One region of the Streptomyces chlorus genome, then DNA from elsewhere that is predicted to be linked to it. Evidence: riboswitches for the same ligand, from Rfam matches in the RefSeq annotation. Region 1 holds a riboswitch; each other region holds the start of a gene.
What was found. Region 1 has a riboswitch for cyclic di-AMP ahead of ACFPZI_RS03015 (transglycosylase family protein). Riboswitches for the same ligand answer to the same signal wherever they lie in the genome.

Region 1 (5,097 bases):
TCTTTCTACGGTTCTCGGCGGTTCTCGGCGGTTGTCTGTGCGGCTTCTGCGCGGTCCTCCGCACGACGGGGCTGTCGCAGTCGTACGGGGTCGTGCGGCCGGCCCTGCGGGTTCCGGTGAACCGCAGGGCATCAAGGCTACGGCCCCGGGCTCATCGCTCGGCCGCGTCGGACTTGTCGATGCCGTCCCAGACGTTCGCGTACCAGGGACGGTCGGCCGATCCGCGGTCGGCGCGCGGCTGCTCGGCCGTACCTGGGTCGATCACGATGTAGCCGGTCTCGCCGGGCATGACGTAGTGCAGCCGCGCGCGGACCTGCTGCTCGGCGTAGGCGTCGTCCTGCCAGCGCGCCTTGATGTCGCGCAACTGTTCGACCCGCTGGCGGGCCTGGTCCTTCTCCAGCTGGAGGTCGGCGATGTCGGCACGCTGGGACACGTACTGCCGCATGGGATAGGCGAGGGCCACGATCAGCGAGCAGACCACCAGGGCGAGCAGCGCGGCCCGGCCGGTCAGCCGGGAGCGGCGGGCCTGGCGCTTGGTCTGCGAGCGGTAGACCCGGGCGGCGGTCTGCTCGCCGATCAGCCGGATCCTGGTCGCGGTGGAGAACCGATCCCGGTCCTTCACGGCCATGCCCCCGCCTCCCGTTCCCCTGTCATACGCGCGTACGTCCCCGGACACGGTACGGGACCGCGTCCGGGGACGTAGGGACTACTGGCCGGGAAACGACCCGGGCCGTCACCCTGTACGGGTCAGCGGGTCAGCCCTCGCTGTACCTACTGGTTCGCAGAGCGCCGTACCTACTGGTTCGCAGAGCGCCGTACCTACTGGTTCGCAGAGCGAAACCGCGGGAAGGCGCTGCGGCCCGCGTACACCGCGGCGTCGTCGAGGATCTCCTCGATACGCAGCAGCTGGTTGTACTTGGCGACGCGCTCGGAGCGGGCCGGGGCACCGGTCTTGATCTGGCCGCAGTTGGTGGCGACGGCCAGGTCGGCGATGGTGACGTCCTCCGTCTCACCGGAGCGGTGCGACATCATGCACTTGAAGCCGTTGCGCTGGGCCAGCTCGACGGCGTCCAGGGTCTCGGTCAGCGAACCGATCTGGTTCACCTTGACCAGCAGGGCGTTGGCCGCGCCCTCCTCGATGCCGCGGGCCAGGCGCTCCGGGTTGGTGACGAACAGGTCGTCGCCGACGATCTGGACCTTGTCGCCGAGCTTGTCGGTGAGGATCTTCCAGCCGTCCCAGTCGTCCTCGAACAGCGGGTCCTCGATGGAGACCAGCGGGTACGCCTCGACCAGCTCGGCGTAGTACTCCGTCATCTCGGCGGCGGAGCGCTCCTTGCCCTCGAAGACGTACGTGCCGTCCTTGTAGAACTCGGAGGCGGCGACGTCGAGCGCGAGGGCGATCTGCTCGCCGGGGGTGTAACCGGCTTCCTTGACGGCCTCGAGGATGAGGTCGAGGGCCTCACGGTTGGAGCCGAGGTTCGGGGCGAAACCGCCCTCGTCGCCGAGGCCGGTGGCCAGGCCCTTGCTCTTCAGTACCTTCTTCAGCGTGTGGTAGATCTCGGCGCCCCAGCGCAAGGCCTCGGAGAAGGACTCCGCGCCGATCGGGGCGATCATGAACTCCTGGATGTCCACATTGGAGTCCGCGTGCGAACCGCCGTTGAGGATGTTCATCATCGGCACCGGCAGCAGGTGCGCGTTGGGGCCGCCCAGGTAGCGGAAGAGGGGCAGGTCGCTGGCCTCGGAGGCGGCGTGGGCGACGGCCAGGGAGACGCCGAGGATGGCGTTGGCGCCGAGGGAGCCCTTGTTGTCGGTGGCGTCCAGGTCGAACATCGCCTGGTCGATCAGGCGCTGCTCGGTGGCGTCGTAGCCGACGAGCTCCGGGCCGATCTGCTCGATGACGGCCAGGACGGCCTTCTCGACACCCTTGCCCTGGTAACGGTCGGGGTCGCCGTCACGGAGTTCGATGGCCTCGAAGGCGCCGGTGGAGGCGCCGGACGGGACGGCGGCACGACCCGTGCTGCCGTCGTCGAGGCCGACCTCGACCTCGACCGTGGGGTTACCTCGGGAGTCCAGGATTTCCCGGGCTACGACGACGTCGATGGACGGCACGAGCATCTCCTTCATGGATGTGACGTGGTTCAGCGGGGCCACGGGGCCCTGCGGACCCGAGCCTATCCGGCTCGGGGCGATCGGCCATCCGGTCGGCCGCTTCACGGACAGAACCGAGAGTAAATTGTTTCCGAACGGAACAAAGGCGGTATCGGAAAACCGGGAGACGGAAAACCGGAAAACCGGGAGACCGGAGACCGGAGACCGGGTCCGGGTCCGGCACCGCGCACGAACCGGATCCGGCGTCGAACACGGAAAAGCCCCGCCCCGGCGCGTACGGGGGACACGCGCCGGGGCGGGGCAGGCACCCGTGGGGACGGGGCCAGGACCTGCGACTGCGGCCTTACTTCAGGTGCAGCTGCTGGCCCGGGTAAATGAGGTCGGCATCCTCGACGATCTCGTCGTTCAGCTTGAACAGCTTGCCCCAGCCGCCCTTGACGTCGTGCTCCGAGGCGATCGAGCTGAGGGTGTCGCCCTTGACGACCTTGTACTCACCGTCACCCTTCTCGACCTTCTCGCCGGTCGGGGTGGTGACGGTCTTCTTGGCGGCCGGACGCTCGTCGGAGCGGGAGGCCTTCTGCTCGGCGGAACGCTCGGGAGCGGCCTCGGCGCTCCGCTCCTGGGACTTCTGCTTCGGGGACTCCTGCTTCTGGGACTTCTGCGAGGAGCCGCTGTCCTGGTTGCCGGAGCTCTGGTTGCCCGAGCCCTCGGCGGAACCGCCACCGGTGTAGGCCGCGTTGGACAGGCCCGTGCCGCAGACCGGCCAGGCACCCTTGCCCTGGCCGGCGAGGACCTTCTCGGCGATCTGGATCTGCTGGGCCTTGCTGGCCTGGTCGGCGGTGCCGGCGTGCGCCGTGCCGCCGTAGCCGGCCCAGGTGGAGGCGGAGAACTGCAGACCGCCGTAGTAGCCGTTGCCGGTATTGATCGACCAGTTGCCGCCGGACTCGCACTGGGCGACGGCGTCCCACTCGGAGGCGGTGGCGGCGGAAGCGTTGCCGGCCGCCATCAGCGGGGCGGCGACAGCGACACCGGTGACGCCGGCGACGGCGATGACACGGGTGGCCTTGGACGGACGACGGTGCTTGCCCTTGCCGGAAAACAGCATGAATGGATCCCCTCACCGACGCCTACGAGGTGAGCTGTCGGGTTCGGGCCGGTTGAGTTGCCCGGCCGCGTCCCTCACGGGACGCGGCTTCACCCCAAGCCACATCCGGCTTTCTCCACCGGATTTGGCGCCTACCTTGGGTCCCCCGCTCCTGCCTACGGCGCATGACGCGACGACTGTTCCCGTGCTGCCACTGGCAGGATTCGGCGTGGCGGCAGCCGGGGCCCGCGATGGCGAGCGGTCCTGACCGTAGACACGCGCTCGGCGGATTATCAAAGACGATCAGGGCTTCTGAGACCTATCTCTCATCGCCTTTAAATCAGACATTCTTCGCGAATCATGACCTCAACTGGCCCCGTCGACACGCTTTTTCGCACGCCGACCCAACTGCCGCCCAGTCACCACTCAACCGGTGCCCAGCTACCGCTCAGCCCTGCCGCCCGGCCGGGAAAGGCCCGCACGCCCAGCCGGCACCCGGATGTCAGCCGTTGTCCGACTCGAACCCGAACGAAAGCGTCTGACCGGGAAGGATGAGGTTCGAGGCGGCCGCGCCCAGGATCTCGTCCCCTCCGCTGTACTGGGCGAGCCATCCGCCGCCGAGGGCAAGGGAGTCGGAGGCGGCCGAGGAGCCGCTCCCGGAGCCCGCGCCGGAGTCGCTCGACGGGGACGAACTGCCAAGGCCGCGCGTGAAGCCGAGACCGCCGCGCGAAGCGTGCCGGCCGGAGGATCCGGCGTCACGGTCCTCACGCACCTCTTCCTCGGCGTTGGCGCCGCGGTGACGGCCGCCGCCGGAGTCCTCGCCGCCAGCCGAGGCCGAAGCGTCGACCTTCTGCTCGGACTTGTCCGATTCCTCACCCTTGGCCGAGGCCGAAGGAGAGGGGGAAGCGGAGGAGGAAGCACTGGGGCCGGCCGATCCACCCTTCTCCCCCTCTTTCCCCTCCTTCCCCTTCGCCTTGCCCTCCGTGGCGTCCTCCGCGTCCGCCGAGGAGTCGGAGGACTGCGACGGCGACGGGGTGGCGGTCCTTTCGGAACCGGGCTTGGCCGACGAGCCGTCCTCCACGCCGGTGTCCACGCCGGTGTCCACGCCGGGCACGGACGATTCCTGGTTCAGTCCCCCCAGCAGCCCACAGGCTCTCCACGCGCCGACACCCTGGTCGGCGAGGATCTTCTCGGCCACCGCTATCTGCTGGCCCCGGCTGGCCTGGTCGGCGCTGGTCGCGTAGTCGAGGCCGCCGTACTTCTCCCAGGCCTCCTGGGTCAGTTGCAGACCGCCGTAGTAGCCGTTGCCGGAGTTCTGGCTCCAGGAGCCGCCGGACTCGCACTCGGCGACCCGGTCCCAGGTCGAGCCGTCGGCCGCGCTGGCCGCGCCGGCCCCGAGAAGGGGAATCGCGATGGCCGAGCCGGTCACTCCGGCCGCGACGAGAAGAGCCGGAGCCTGGCGGGGGCGGCGGTGACGACCATTGCCGGAGAGCATGCGGAGACCTTTCGCAGGACAACAGTTACTCGCACGGCGGTTCGAACTGCGCTGCTGTGAAAGCGAGGTGCCGTGCTTGATGGGTGAACGTATCCGCAGTCGAACGTCTGTCACAAGTTAATGCCGCGCAGATCACACTAAGATCACAGAGCTGAGTGAGCGTCACCTTTACCTCGCTCCTACCAAGGCTCGACAGACCGTGTCCGAAGGGGGCCTGACGGTCACCTGCACGGTGGCCGACGGGCATTTCGAGGGCTGCCCGGGGGCCGGTTCGAAGACCTTCCGGGGCATTTCGGAGGACGTCGAGCGCTTCCCCTCATGGGCGAAATCACTTCGGTGGCGGGGTGAATCGCACCGGCAGTGTGCGCAGTCCGCGCATGATGAGGCCGCCGCGCCAGCGCAGTTCGGC
Region 2 (5,097 bases), on a different contig from region 1:
GCAGTTTTCCGCGCACCGCGAGATTTGCGTACCGGAAGTCGCCTTCGGGACGCCGGTCGGCGAGAAGTATCGCGAATCGGTCGGCCCAGCCGACGAACGCCCCGTCGGGGCCGGGGTCGCCGACGCCCTCGGTGAAGCTGTCCCCCACCGCCACGTACGACCCGATCACTGCCTTGCTGTCTTTCTTCGAATCGTCTGCCACAACCGGACATGATTCACCTTCGAATGTGACCTACGCGACCGTAGGAAGGCATTGACGGGCGGTGAGATAAGCCACTCGCAAAGCATTGGCCAATCCGGAATAGCCCTCCGGGCGGGGACGTTGACCGGCGAGCGACGTGACGCACGGAACACCCCCGGCGCTCCCAGCACTCCCTCGCTACGGGCGCACCGAAGGCCGGACCCCGGGATCGGGGTCCGGCCTTCGGTGGCGCGTCAGGCAGGTTGCCTCGGGGGTCAGCCGATGGAGACGCCCTTGCCGCGGAGGTAGGAGACCGGGTCCACGTCCGAGCCGTAGTTCGGCGTGGTGCGGATCTCGAAGTGCAGGTGCGGGCCGGTCGAGTTGCCGGTGGAGCCCGAGAGGCCGACCTGCTGGCCGCCGCTCACGGTCTGGCCGGCGGAGACGGACAGCGAGGACAGGTGGGCGTACTGGGCGTAGTGGCCGTCGTTCAGCTTGATGACGACCTGGTTGCCGTACGAGCCGGCCCAGCCGGCGGAGACGACGGTGCCCGCGCCCACGGCCTTCAGGGAGGTGCCGGTCGGAACGGCGAAGTCGACACCGGTGTGGTAGCCGCTGGACCACATGCTGCCGGCCACCTTGTAGGCGGTGCCGAAGCCGCCGCCGGGCACCGGCGAGCTGTAACCGGAGGCGGTCGCGACCTGGTTCGCGGTGGTCGAGCCGGAGGAGGACTTCGGCGCGGACTGCTCGGGGGCCGCCCCGGCCGTCGACGGCTTCGCCGCGGAGGACGGAGCGGATGAAGAGGACCTCTCGGGAGAAGAGGACTTCTTCTGTGCGCTGGTCGCGGTGGCCTTGCCGTCGACCGAGAGTTTCAGACCGGGGTGGATGAGCGACGGGTCGCCGCCCACGGCCTCGCGGTTGTCGGAGTAGAGCTGCTTCCAGCCGCCGTCGACGTTCTCGGACTCGGCGATCTTCGCCAGGTAGTCGCCGCCCTTCACGATGTACGTGCGGGCGTCGCCGTTCTTGTTGTCGTCGGCCTGCACGCCGTCAGACGTCTTACCGGCGACGGAATACGACTGGACGGCCTTTTCCGGTGCGGCCTGCGGAGTGGCGGCGTTCGCTCCGGTGGCGCCGAGAAGCGGCAGGGCGAGTACGGCGCCACCGGTTCCGGCGACGGCGATGGAACGGGTGAAACGAAAAGCGCTGGGACGGCGGTGCTTACCCTTTGCGGGCATGACGAATTCCTCTCCGGCGCCTACGAGGTGAGCTGTCGGGTGCGGACTGGAGATGCCCGGCCGCGCCGAAAGCGCGACTTAACCCCAAGCCGTTCCGGAGACCGGAACAGGCAGTCGTACCTGTGGGTCCCCCGCTCCTGCCATATACGGGTCAGAGTGTGAAGGTTCCGGACAGCGGCAGGATTAGGCGTCCGTCCGGATTGATGGCGAACGTAGGCGACCGAGAAGCAAAGGGACAAGCGCGATCTTCCGAGCGAAGGCGCTTTTTCGTGATCCATTGACCTGAAAATCGTCACCCAGAGTCGCACCGGGATTTCGGCACCCCCCGAATCCCCTTGCGAAATATCGGAATTACGTGAACATGGCGACAGCACATCGTCACCTCTATGACGATGCTCACCACCCCATTCCCATCTCCCCTTCTATCGGGGCACGTTATGGCGAAACGCCCTAAAGGGGCAGAACGCACCAATAGGGAAATATTGGATGATTCGGCCGGGTCGGTCCGGGGGCCCGGCACGGGTCCGTCCGCGCCGGGGACTCCACACCGGCGGCTCCACCGGGACAGCCCCGTCTCCACTCCGACGGCCCCGTCGCCAACTCATTGCCCCTGCCGGGCATGTCGTATCGTCGGGTGACACCCGCCGACGCCGACGCGCCGGCGGCGCAGAGTGGGAGAGGGGCCCCCGTGACGCAGCAGATCCCGTCGACCGAACCCGAGCTCACCGGAGTGCGCAATTTCCGTGATGTGGGCGGCCTGCCGACCGTCGACGGCCGCCGAGTGCGACACGGGGTGCTGTTCCGCAGCGGCCATCTCGCACACGCCACCGAGGAGGACGCCGCCTTCCTGTCCTCCCTGGGACTGCACACCGTCTTCGACTTCCGCAACGCAGCCGACCACAAGCTGGACGGGCGGGACATCGAACTGCCCGGCGTGCGCAATGTGAATCTGCCGCTGAGCGACCCGGCCGACGGCGCCACGTTCTGGAGGATGGTCCGCGACGGGGACCTGGACCAGCTCCGCTCGATCCTCGCCGGCGACAAGGGGGCGGAGCGGATGATCGCCTCGTACCGCATGACGGTGAGGCAACGCACCGCCGAGCACTCCCGGGTGCTGATCTCGCTCGCCGAGGAGTGTGTGCCCGCGCTGATGCACTGCGCGGCGGGCAAGGACCGCGCGGGCCTGTCGGTGGCGGTGACGCTGCTCGCGCTGGGCGTGGAACGGGACGCGATCTTCGACGACTATCTGAAGTCCAGCGCCGCGCACCGCCGCTACAAGGTGCGCCGCAGCGGCACCTCCGCCTCGGCCTACTCCCCCGAGGTCATGGAGCTGCTCGACCCTCTGTTCGACGCCCGCGCCGAGTATCTGTCGGCCGCGCTGGAGACGATCGAGGAGACCTGGGGCGGCGTGGACCCCTACCTCGAGCAGGCGCTCGGGCTCACCCCCGAGAACCGGGAGCGGCTGCGCGAGCGCATGCTGGACTGAGCGATCCCCCGGTCGAGCAGGTGCTCGACCGGGGGATCACGGGATCGCTCGGCTCCTGCTGTGTTCGACCGGGGGCTACTGCTTCGCGCCCAGCTCGAACAGCAGATAGATGAAGCCCGCGAAGAGGTGCCCCACCACCACGTAGACGAACAGCCTCACCCACAGGGCGCGGGGAAACTTCTCCTCCATGTCTTTCATGACACATCTCCTTGGGTGGGGCCCAGGCACAGGGCGGCCGTGGGACTCTGCAGCAGGGTATGGACGAACAGCAGCTCGACCCCGTCGGGGTCCTCGGCGGCGATACGGTGCGGGGTCAGCGAGTCGAAGTGCGCGCTGTCGCCCGGGGCGAGGCGGTGCAGGGCGTCCCCGAGGCGCAGCCGCAGCCGCCCCTTGAGGATGTACAGCCACTCCTCGCCCGGGTGGACCCGCACGATGTCGCCCTGGGCCCCATACGGGACCTGGACCCGCAGGGCCTGCATCCCGCGCCCGGGGGAACCGGCCTGCCAATACGTCCAGCCGCCCGCGGAGGTCGGCTCCATGTCGCCGACGCGCGTCACCGCCTCACGGGCGGCGGTCGTCTCACCGAGCAGTTCGGAAACCGTCGTACCGTAGATGCGGGCGAGGGAGAGCAGCATCGGCAGCGAGGGCTGGCGCTGTCCGGTCTCCAGCCGGGAGAGATGGGCGGGCGACAGTCCCGCGTCGCGGGCGGCGGCCTCCAGTGTCAGGGAGGCCCGGCGCCGGAGGGCGCGCAGCTGCGGGGCGACCGCGGGAAGCGCGGCGGCCGGTTCGACCGACGGCTCGGCCTCGGGGGAGCTCATGACTCCATTCAGCCGCTTTCTTGCCTGTGAGGCAAATTCCTTGCCTCACAGGCAAAAGTCGGGGACCAGGTGCGGGCGTCGCCGTCTCACCGTTCGGCGACCGCCTGCTTCACCGTTCGGCGACCGCCTGCTTCACCAGTGTCCTGCCGAACTCCCATACCAGACCGCCGTCATGGGCATCGTCCATGACCGCGGTGAAGGCATCCACGAACCGGTCCACCTCCCGCTCGCCGATGATCAACGGCGGGATCAGCTTGATCACCTCCAAGTGGTCGCCGGAGACCTGGGTGAGGATCCTGTGCTTCTGCAGCAGCGGGACGACCACCATCTGCGCGAAGAGTCCCTTCCGCGCTGCCTGCAGCATGGCCCAGCGGCCGCGCAGCTTCAGCGACCGCGGCCGGCCGAACTCGATACCGATCATCAGGCCCCGCCCACGGACGTCGGCGAGCAGCTCGTACGTGTCGACGAGGGCCGCGAGCCGGGACCGCAGCAGTTCCCCGGTGGCCCGGACGTTCGCGACGATCTGCTCGTTCTCCATGACCGCCAGCACCGCGAGGCCGGCGGCCATGGCCTGGGCGTTGCCCCCGAAGCTGGCCGAGTGGACCAGCACCCGGTCCATCGACGAGTAGACCTTGCGGAAGATCCAGTCCTTGCCGAGCGTGGCCCCCACCGGCACATAGCCGCCGGAGAGCGCCTTGGCCACGCACACCAGGTCCGGTTCGACCCCTTTCTCGTGCTGGTAGGCGTAGAAGTCGCCGGTCCGTCCGAGTCCGGTCTGCACCTCGTCGACGATCAGCAGCGCCTTGTGCCGGTGCAACAGCTCCTGGGCGGCGCGCAGATAGCCGGGCGGGGCCGCGTGCACACCCTTGCCCTGGATGGGCTCCACGATGAGGGCGGCGACGTCGCCCTTGGCCAACTCCCGCTCCAGCGCTTCCACATCACCCAGGGGTACGGCCGTGTCGGGCAGCAGCGGGGCGAATCCGTCCCGGAAGCCGGACTCGCCGTTGACGGACAGAGAGCCGGTGGTCAGCCCGTGGAAGGCGTGCGCGCAGTACAGGACGCGGGGCCTGCCGGTGGCGCGGCGGGCGAATTTCAGCGCGGTCTCGACCGCCTCCGTGCCGCTGTTGCCGAAGAACACCCGGTCCAGATGAGGACTGTGGGTGAGCAGTTTCTCGGCCAGCAGTCCGGGCAGCGGCGGGCAGTCGAAGCGGGTGAGATCGGCGAGCGAGGCGTCGAGGACGTCGTGCAGCGCCTTGCGGACCACGGGGTGGTGGCGCCCCAGGCCCATCACCCCGAATCCGGCGAGCATGTCCAGGTGGTCGTTGCCGTCCGCGTCCCAGAAATGGGCGCCCTCGGCGCGTTCGTAGACCTTGTCGAAGC
Region 3 (5,097 bases), on a different contig from region 1:
AGCCCCAGCCGGGCCGCCCGCTCGCGCAGCCGCAGCACGGGCAGCGTCGGGATGCCCTCACGCAGGTCGGTGCCAGGGGTCTTGCCGGACTCGTGGGAGTCGGAGGCGATGTCCAGGACGTCGTCGGCGAGCTGGAAGGCCACCCCGAGTCGCTCGCCGTACTGGGTCAGCACGTCCACGACCGTGTCGTCCGCGCCGGACATCATGGCGCCGAACCGGCAGGCGACGGCGACCAGCGAGCCGGTCTTGCCGCCGAGGACGTCCAGGTAGTGGTCGACCGGGTCCCGGCCGTCCTGCGGCCCCGCGGTCTCCAGGATCTGACCGGTGACCAGCCGCTCGAACGCCTCGGCCTGCACCCGTACGGCCTCCGGTCCGAGATCGGCCAGGATGTGCGACGCGCGCGCGAACAGGAAGTCGCCGGTGAGGACCGCGACGGAGTTGCCCCAGCGGGTGTTGGCGCTGGGCACCCCGCGCCGTACGGCGGCGTCGTCCATCACGTCGTCGTGGTACAGCGTGGCCAGGTGGGTCAGCTCCACGACCACGGCTGACGGCACGACGCCGGGAGTGTAGGGGTCGCCGAACTGGGCGGCGAGCATCACGAGCAGGGGCCGGAACCGCTTGCCACCGGCCCGCACCAGGTGCTGGGCGGCCTCGGTGATGAAGGGGACCTCACTCTTCGTGGCCTCGAGCAGCCCTTCTTCGACAGCCGTCATTCCGGCCTGGACATCGGCCTCCAGAGCCTGGTCCCGCACGCTCAGCCCGAACGGCCCGACGACGGTCACGAGGGGTCTCCTGTCTGCTGGTGTCCACTGGCTCTTAGACGTCTTGCAAAGTTTGTCGATAGGTCGCTGACATCACTCGAGTCAGCGTATCCGGTCATGTTTCGATCACCGCCAGCACCCACATTCCCCAGACTCACCTGCGCACGCGTGCACCGCGTCTCACGGCACCCTCCTATATCGGATCACAATCCGATCGTTTCTGATCAGTTGGCAATAAAGAATATTCCTCGCCTTTCAGGCACGACAGCCCACCCTCGGGACGCACCCGAACCACGATCCGACCCCAGCCCAGACCGCCGTCCGGGCCGCCGTCCGGGCCGCGCCCCGAACCGCATCCCGAACCGGGATCCGGCACGCGATCCGGCACGCAGACCATCCTGCCTGCCCAGGCGACCGATTTGCCGTAATTGCCAAGTAAATCCCCTCTGGTGGCAAATATGCCCACGCGATACGGCCAGTGAAGTACGTCACGCGCACCCCGGCACGCCCACCCCTCGCACACACCGGCGATTCCCCTTGCCCCGAGAGCGAGTTGACCCTTGGCAACCGCAAAGGGGCAAGCGCCCCAAACACCCCAATGCAAGATCAAGCAGCATGATCTGTGACGGTCGCACTTGTTCCCGACAAGTGCACTCGCATACGTTCCCGGCCTGTCGGGCGGACGCCGAATCCTGCCACCGCCCGCGCCACCCATCAATGAACTCACTCACGCACGGCAGGAGCGGGGGACCCAGGTAAGCCGCCGGACCGGTTCGCACCCGGAACGGCTCGGGGTGAAGCCATGCCCGCAGGGGCACGGCCGGGCACTCTCCCGCCCGAACCCGACAGCTCACCTCGCAGGCGTAGGAGAGGAACACAGACATGCCCGCATCCGGTCCGCCCCGCCGCTTCGGCCGCTCCCGCCTCGTCCGCTCCTTCGCCGTCGCCGGCGTCGCGGCGGTCGCCCTCCCGCTGTTCGGCGCCACCGCCGCCTCCGCCGCGCCCGCCGCTGCCGCGACGTCCGCCCCCGCCGCCGGCACCGTGACCGCGTACCCGGACAACCTCGACGGCTGGATCCGCGAGTCGCTGTCCGTCATGGCGCAGCACGGCATCCCCGGCAGCTACGACTCCATCCACCGCAACATCCTGCGCGAGTCGTCCGGCAACCCGCAGGCCATCAACCTGTGGGACTCCAACGCCGTGGCCGGCACCCCGTCGAAGGGCCTGCTCCAGGTCATCGACCCGACCTTCCAGGCGTACCACGTGCCCGGCACGGCCTTCGACCCGTTCGACCCGGTCGCGAACATCGCGGCGGCCTGCAACTACGCGGCGGACCGCTACGGCTCCATCGACAACGTCTTCGGCGCCTACTGAGACACCCGGGCCCATCGGGACGCCGGGACACCGGCGGCACCGCGGCCTACCGGGACACCCTCCCGGACCTGGGGCGAGGCAGCACGTGTGGGGGCACGTACGCCTCCGCTCCGCCGAACAACCGCTCGAGGACGACGGCCACGCCGTCGTCCTCGTTCGACGTGGTGACCTCGTCGGCCACCGCCGTGAGTTCGGGGTGCGCGTTGGCCATGGCGACCCCGTGGGCCGCCCAGTCGAACATCGGGATGTCGTTGGGCATGTCGCCGAAGGCGATGGTCCGCTCGGGTTCCAGCCCCAGGTGCTCGGCGGCCAGCGCGAGACCGGTCGCCTTGGTGACACCGCGCGGCTGGAGTTCCACGGTGCCCGGACCCGACATGGTGACCGTGGCCAGCGAGCCGACCGCCGAACGGGCCGTCGCCGCCAATTCGTCGTCGGTCAGGTGGGGATGGCGCAGCAGCACCTTGCTGATCGGCCGGACCCACAGATCGTCCCGCCGTTCGACCCGCACGGCGGGCAGCGTCGGGTGCGGCATCAGATAGCCCGGCTCGATCAGGGTGAGCCCGTCCACCCCGTCCTGGTCGACCGCGGCATACAGCTCCCCGACCTCGGCCTCGATCTTGCCGAGCGCGGTCTCCGCCAGTTCCCGGTCCAGGGTGACCGACCACAGCATCCGGTCCGTGCCGGCGTCGTACACCTGCGCGCCCTGTCCGCACACCGCGAGCCCGGTGGCCCCCAGGTCGTCCAGGAGCGGCCGCACTCCGGGCGCCGGGCGCCCCGTCACCACGAGATGCCGGACACCGGCCCGCGCCGCCAGCGCCAGTGCGGCGAGGGAGCGGTCGGAGAGGGTGTCGTCGCCGCGCAGCAGCGTCCCGTCCAGGTCGGTGGCGATGAGCGAGCAATCGGTGGGTGCGGCCATGATCAGAGAATACGGACACCGCGCCCGCCCGACTCACCGCGCCCGAACTCACCCCGCCCGTCCCGCTCCGCCCGGCTCACCTCACCCGGCTCGCTCCGCCCGGGGCACCACGCCCGGGGTGCCGTCCGCGGCCTCTGCACCACTTGGCAACAACATGCTCCGCTACCTACCGCCCTCGTGGTCTTGGGCGGTACCTTCACAAGTGTCCAGGGGGGACTTGATCGGGGGGTCAGGTGAGCAGTGGACGCACGCGTGTGCTGAGGCTCGAGGAGCTCGGCGAGGGAGAGCGGGAACGGTGGCGTGAGCTGCGCGCCGCGACGGAGGCACCGCGCAGCCCTTTCATGGAACCGGAGTTCGCCACCGCCGTGTCCAGGGTGCGGCCGCGGGCCCGGGTCGCGGTGCTGTACGAGGGGGCGTCCACCGAGCCGGCCGGCTTCCTGCCGTACGAGCGGGGCGCGTTGGGGCAGGGCCGGGCGATCGGGCTCGGCGTCTCGGACTGCCAGGGCGCCGTCCTGAGTCCGGGTCTCGCGCTGGAGACCGGTGAACTGCTGCACGCCTGCTCGGTGTCGAGCTTCGCCTTCGACAACCTGGAGGCGGACCAAGCCCTGTTCGTCCCGCACGCGGCCAAGGAGCACGCCACCTTCGTCATCGACGTGGAGAAGGGCTACGAGACCTACGAGTCCGTACTGCGCGCCCAGTCTCCGAAGTTCCTGAAGACCACCCTGGCCAAGGAGCGCCGGCTCGGCCGCCAGGCCGGACCTGTGCGGTTCGTGTTCGACGAACGCGACCCGGCCGCGCTCCGCGCGCTCATCGGGTGGAAGTCGGCGCAGTACCGCAGGACCGGGCGCCGCGACCGGTTCGCGCAGGAGTGGATCACCCTGCTCGTGGGCCGCCTGGCCGGGACCCGGGCTCCGGAGTGCACGGGCACGCTGTCCGTCCTGTACGCCGGGGACCGTCCCGTGGCCGCCCACTTCGGCCTGCGTTCGGCCTCGGTGCTGGCCTGCTGGTTCCCGGCGTACGAACCGGAGTTCGCGAAGTTCTCGCCGGGGCTCGTGCTGCATCTGCGGATGGCCGAGGCGGCGGCCGGCGAGGGCATCGGCCTGCTCGACATGGGCCGCGGCCCGGCCGAGTACAAGGATTCGCTGAAGACGGGCGAACGTGCCGTCTACGAAGGGGAGGCGACGCGTCCGGGCCTGGGCGCCACGCTTCAGCTGCTGCGCCGCGAGCCCGCGCGCCGCGCGCACGGCTTCGTCGTCGCCCGGCCGCGTCTCGCCTCGCTGGCGTCGCGGACGTTGAAGGGGGCGGCGCGGCTGCGCCGGCCGTGAGTGGTTCCCGGTCGCGAGAACCGCTCGGGACGGCAATGGCCGCTGGTGACAACCGTTCGTGAGGAGGGGAGGGGGAGGGCCCATGTCCCGCACAGCACGTACGCAGGAGGAGATACGGCGGTTCCTGGACATCGGCGCGGTTCAGGTCGCCGAACTGGACCTGAGCGGTGAGGAAACCGCCCTGAGACCCGGTCCGGGCAGTCCGCCGGTGACGCACGGCGAGGTGTTCCTGCTGGTCAGGAGAGACGGCCTGCCGGTGGGCACACTGCTGGGAAGGGTCCCGGAGGGGGCCGATCCGACGACGGTCCTGGCCGCGCTCGCACGGCAGGCGCTCGCACGGCAGACGCAGGCACAGGCGCAGACGCAGGCACAGGCACAGGCGCAGGCACAGGCGCAGGCACAGGCGCAGGCACAGGCACAGGCGCAGGCACAGGCGCAGGCACAGGCGCAGGCACAGGCGCAGGCGCAAGGGCAAGAGCAAGGGCACGACACGGCGGAGGCAGCCGTGGAGACCGCCGGGCCGCCGCCGCCCTTCACCTCGGTCGTCGTGGCCACCCGGGAGCGGGCCGGACAACTCGCCCGCGCCCTCGACTCGCTCCTCGCACAGGACCATCCGCACTTCGAGATCGTCGTCATCGACAACACGCCCGTGACGGACGAGACACGCGACCTGGTGCAGCGGAAGTACGGGGAGCGCGTGCGGTACGTGCGCGAGCCGGTC

Region 2: another riboswitch for cyclic di-AMP. It lies ahead of ACFPZI_RS30575 (M23 family metallopeptidase); the one in region 1 lies ahead of ACFPZI_RS03015 (transglycosylase family protein).
Region 3: another riboswitch for cyclic di-AMP. It lies ahead of ACFPZI_RS05265 (transglycosylase SLT domain-containing protein); the one in region 1 lies ahead of ACFPZI_RS03015 (transglycosylase family protein).

The regions. Positions count from the first base shown of each region.
Region 1 covers NZ_JBHSOA010000005.1:92,718-97,814, forward strand. The annotation lists gene ACFPZI_RS03005 (FtsB family cell division protein) at 152-628, opposite strand; gene eno (phosphopyruvate hydratase) at 820-2,109, opposite strand; gene ACFPZI_RS03015 (transglycosylase family protein) at 2,453-3,214, opposite strand; cyclic di-AMP (ydaO/yuaA leader) riboswitch at 3,219-3,387, opposite strand; gene ACFPZI_RS03020 (transglycosylase family protein) at 3,696-4,688, opposite strand; gene ACFPZI_RS03025 (cytochrome P450 family protein) at 5,017-5,097, opposite strand, start outside.
Region 2 covers NZ_JBHSOA010000084.1:14,381-19,477, forward strand. The annotation lists gene ACFPZI_RS30570 (SGNH/GDSL hydrolase family protein) at 1-169, opposite strand, end outside; gene ACFPZI_RS30575 (M23 family metallopeptidase) at 457-1,413, opposite strand; cyclic di-AMP (ydaO/yuaA leader) riboswitch at 1,416-1,580, opposite strand; gene ACFPZI_RS30580 (tyrosine-protein phosphatase) at 2,102-2,899, shown strand; gene ACFPZI_RS30585 (DUF6126 family protein) at 2,975-3,097, opposite strand; gene ACFPZI_RS30590 (helix-turn-helix domain-containing protein) at 3,094-3,717, opposite strand; gene ACFPZI_RS30595 (aspartate aminotransferase family protein) at 3,827-5,097, opposite strand, start outside.
Region 3 covers NZ_JBHSOA010000009.1:195,583-200,679, reverse strand. The annotation lists gene ACFPZI_RS05270 (polyprenyl synthetase family protein) at 1-782, opposite strand, end outside; cyclic di-AMP (ydaO/yuaA leader) riboswitch at 1,476-1,640, shown strand; gene ACFPZI_RS05265 (transglycosylase SLT domain-containing protein) at 1,644-2,135, shown strand; gene ACFPZI_RS05260 (HAD family hydrolase) at 2,182-3,051, opposite strand; gene ACFPZI_RS05255 (GNAT family N-acetyltransferase) at 3,306-4,376, shown strand; gene ACFPZI_RS05250 (glycosyltransferase family 2 protein) at 4,459-5,097, shown strand, end outside.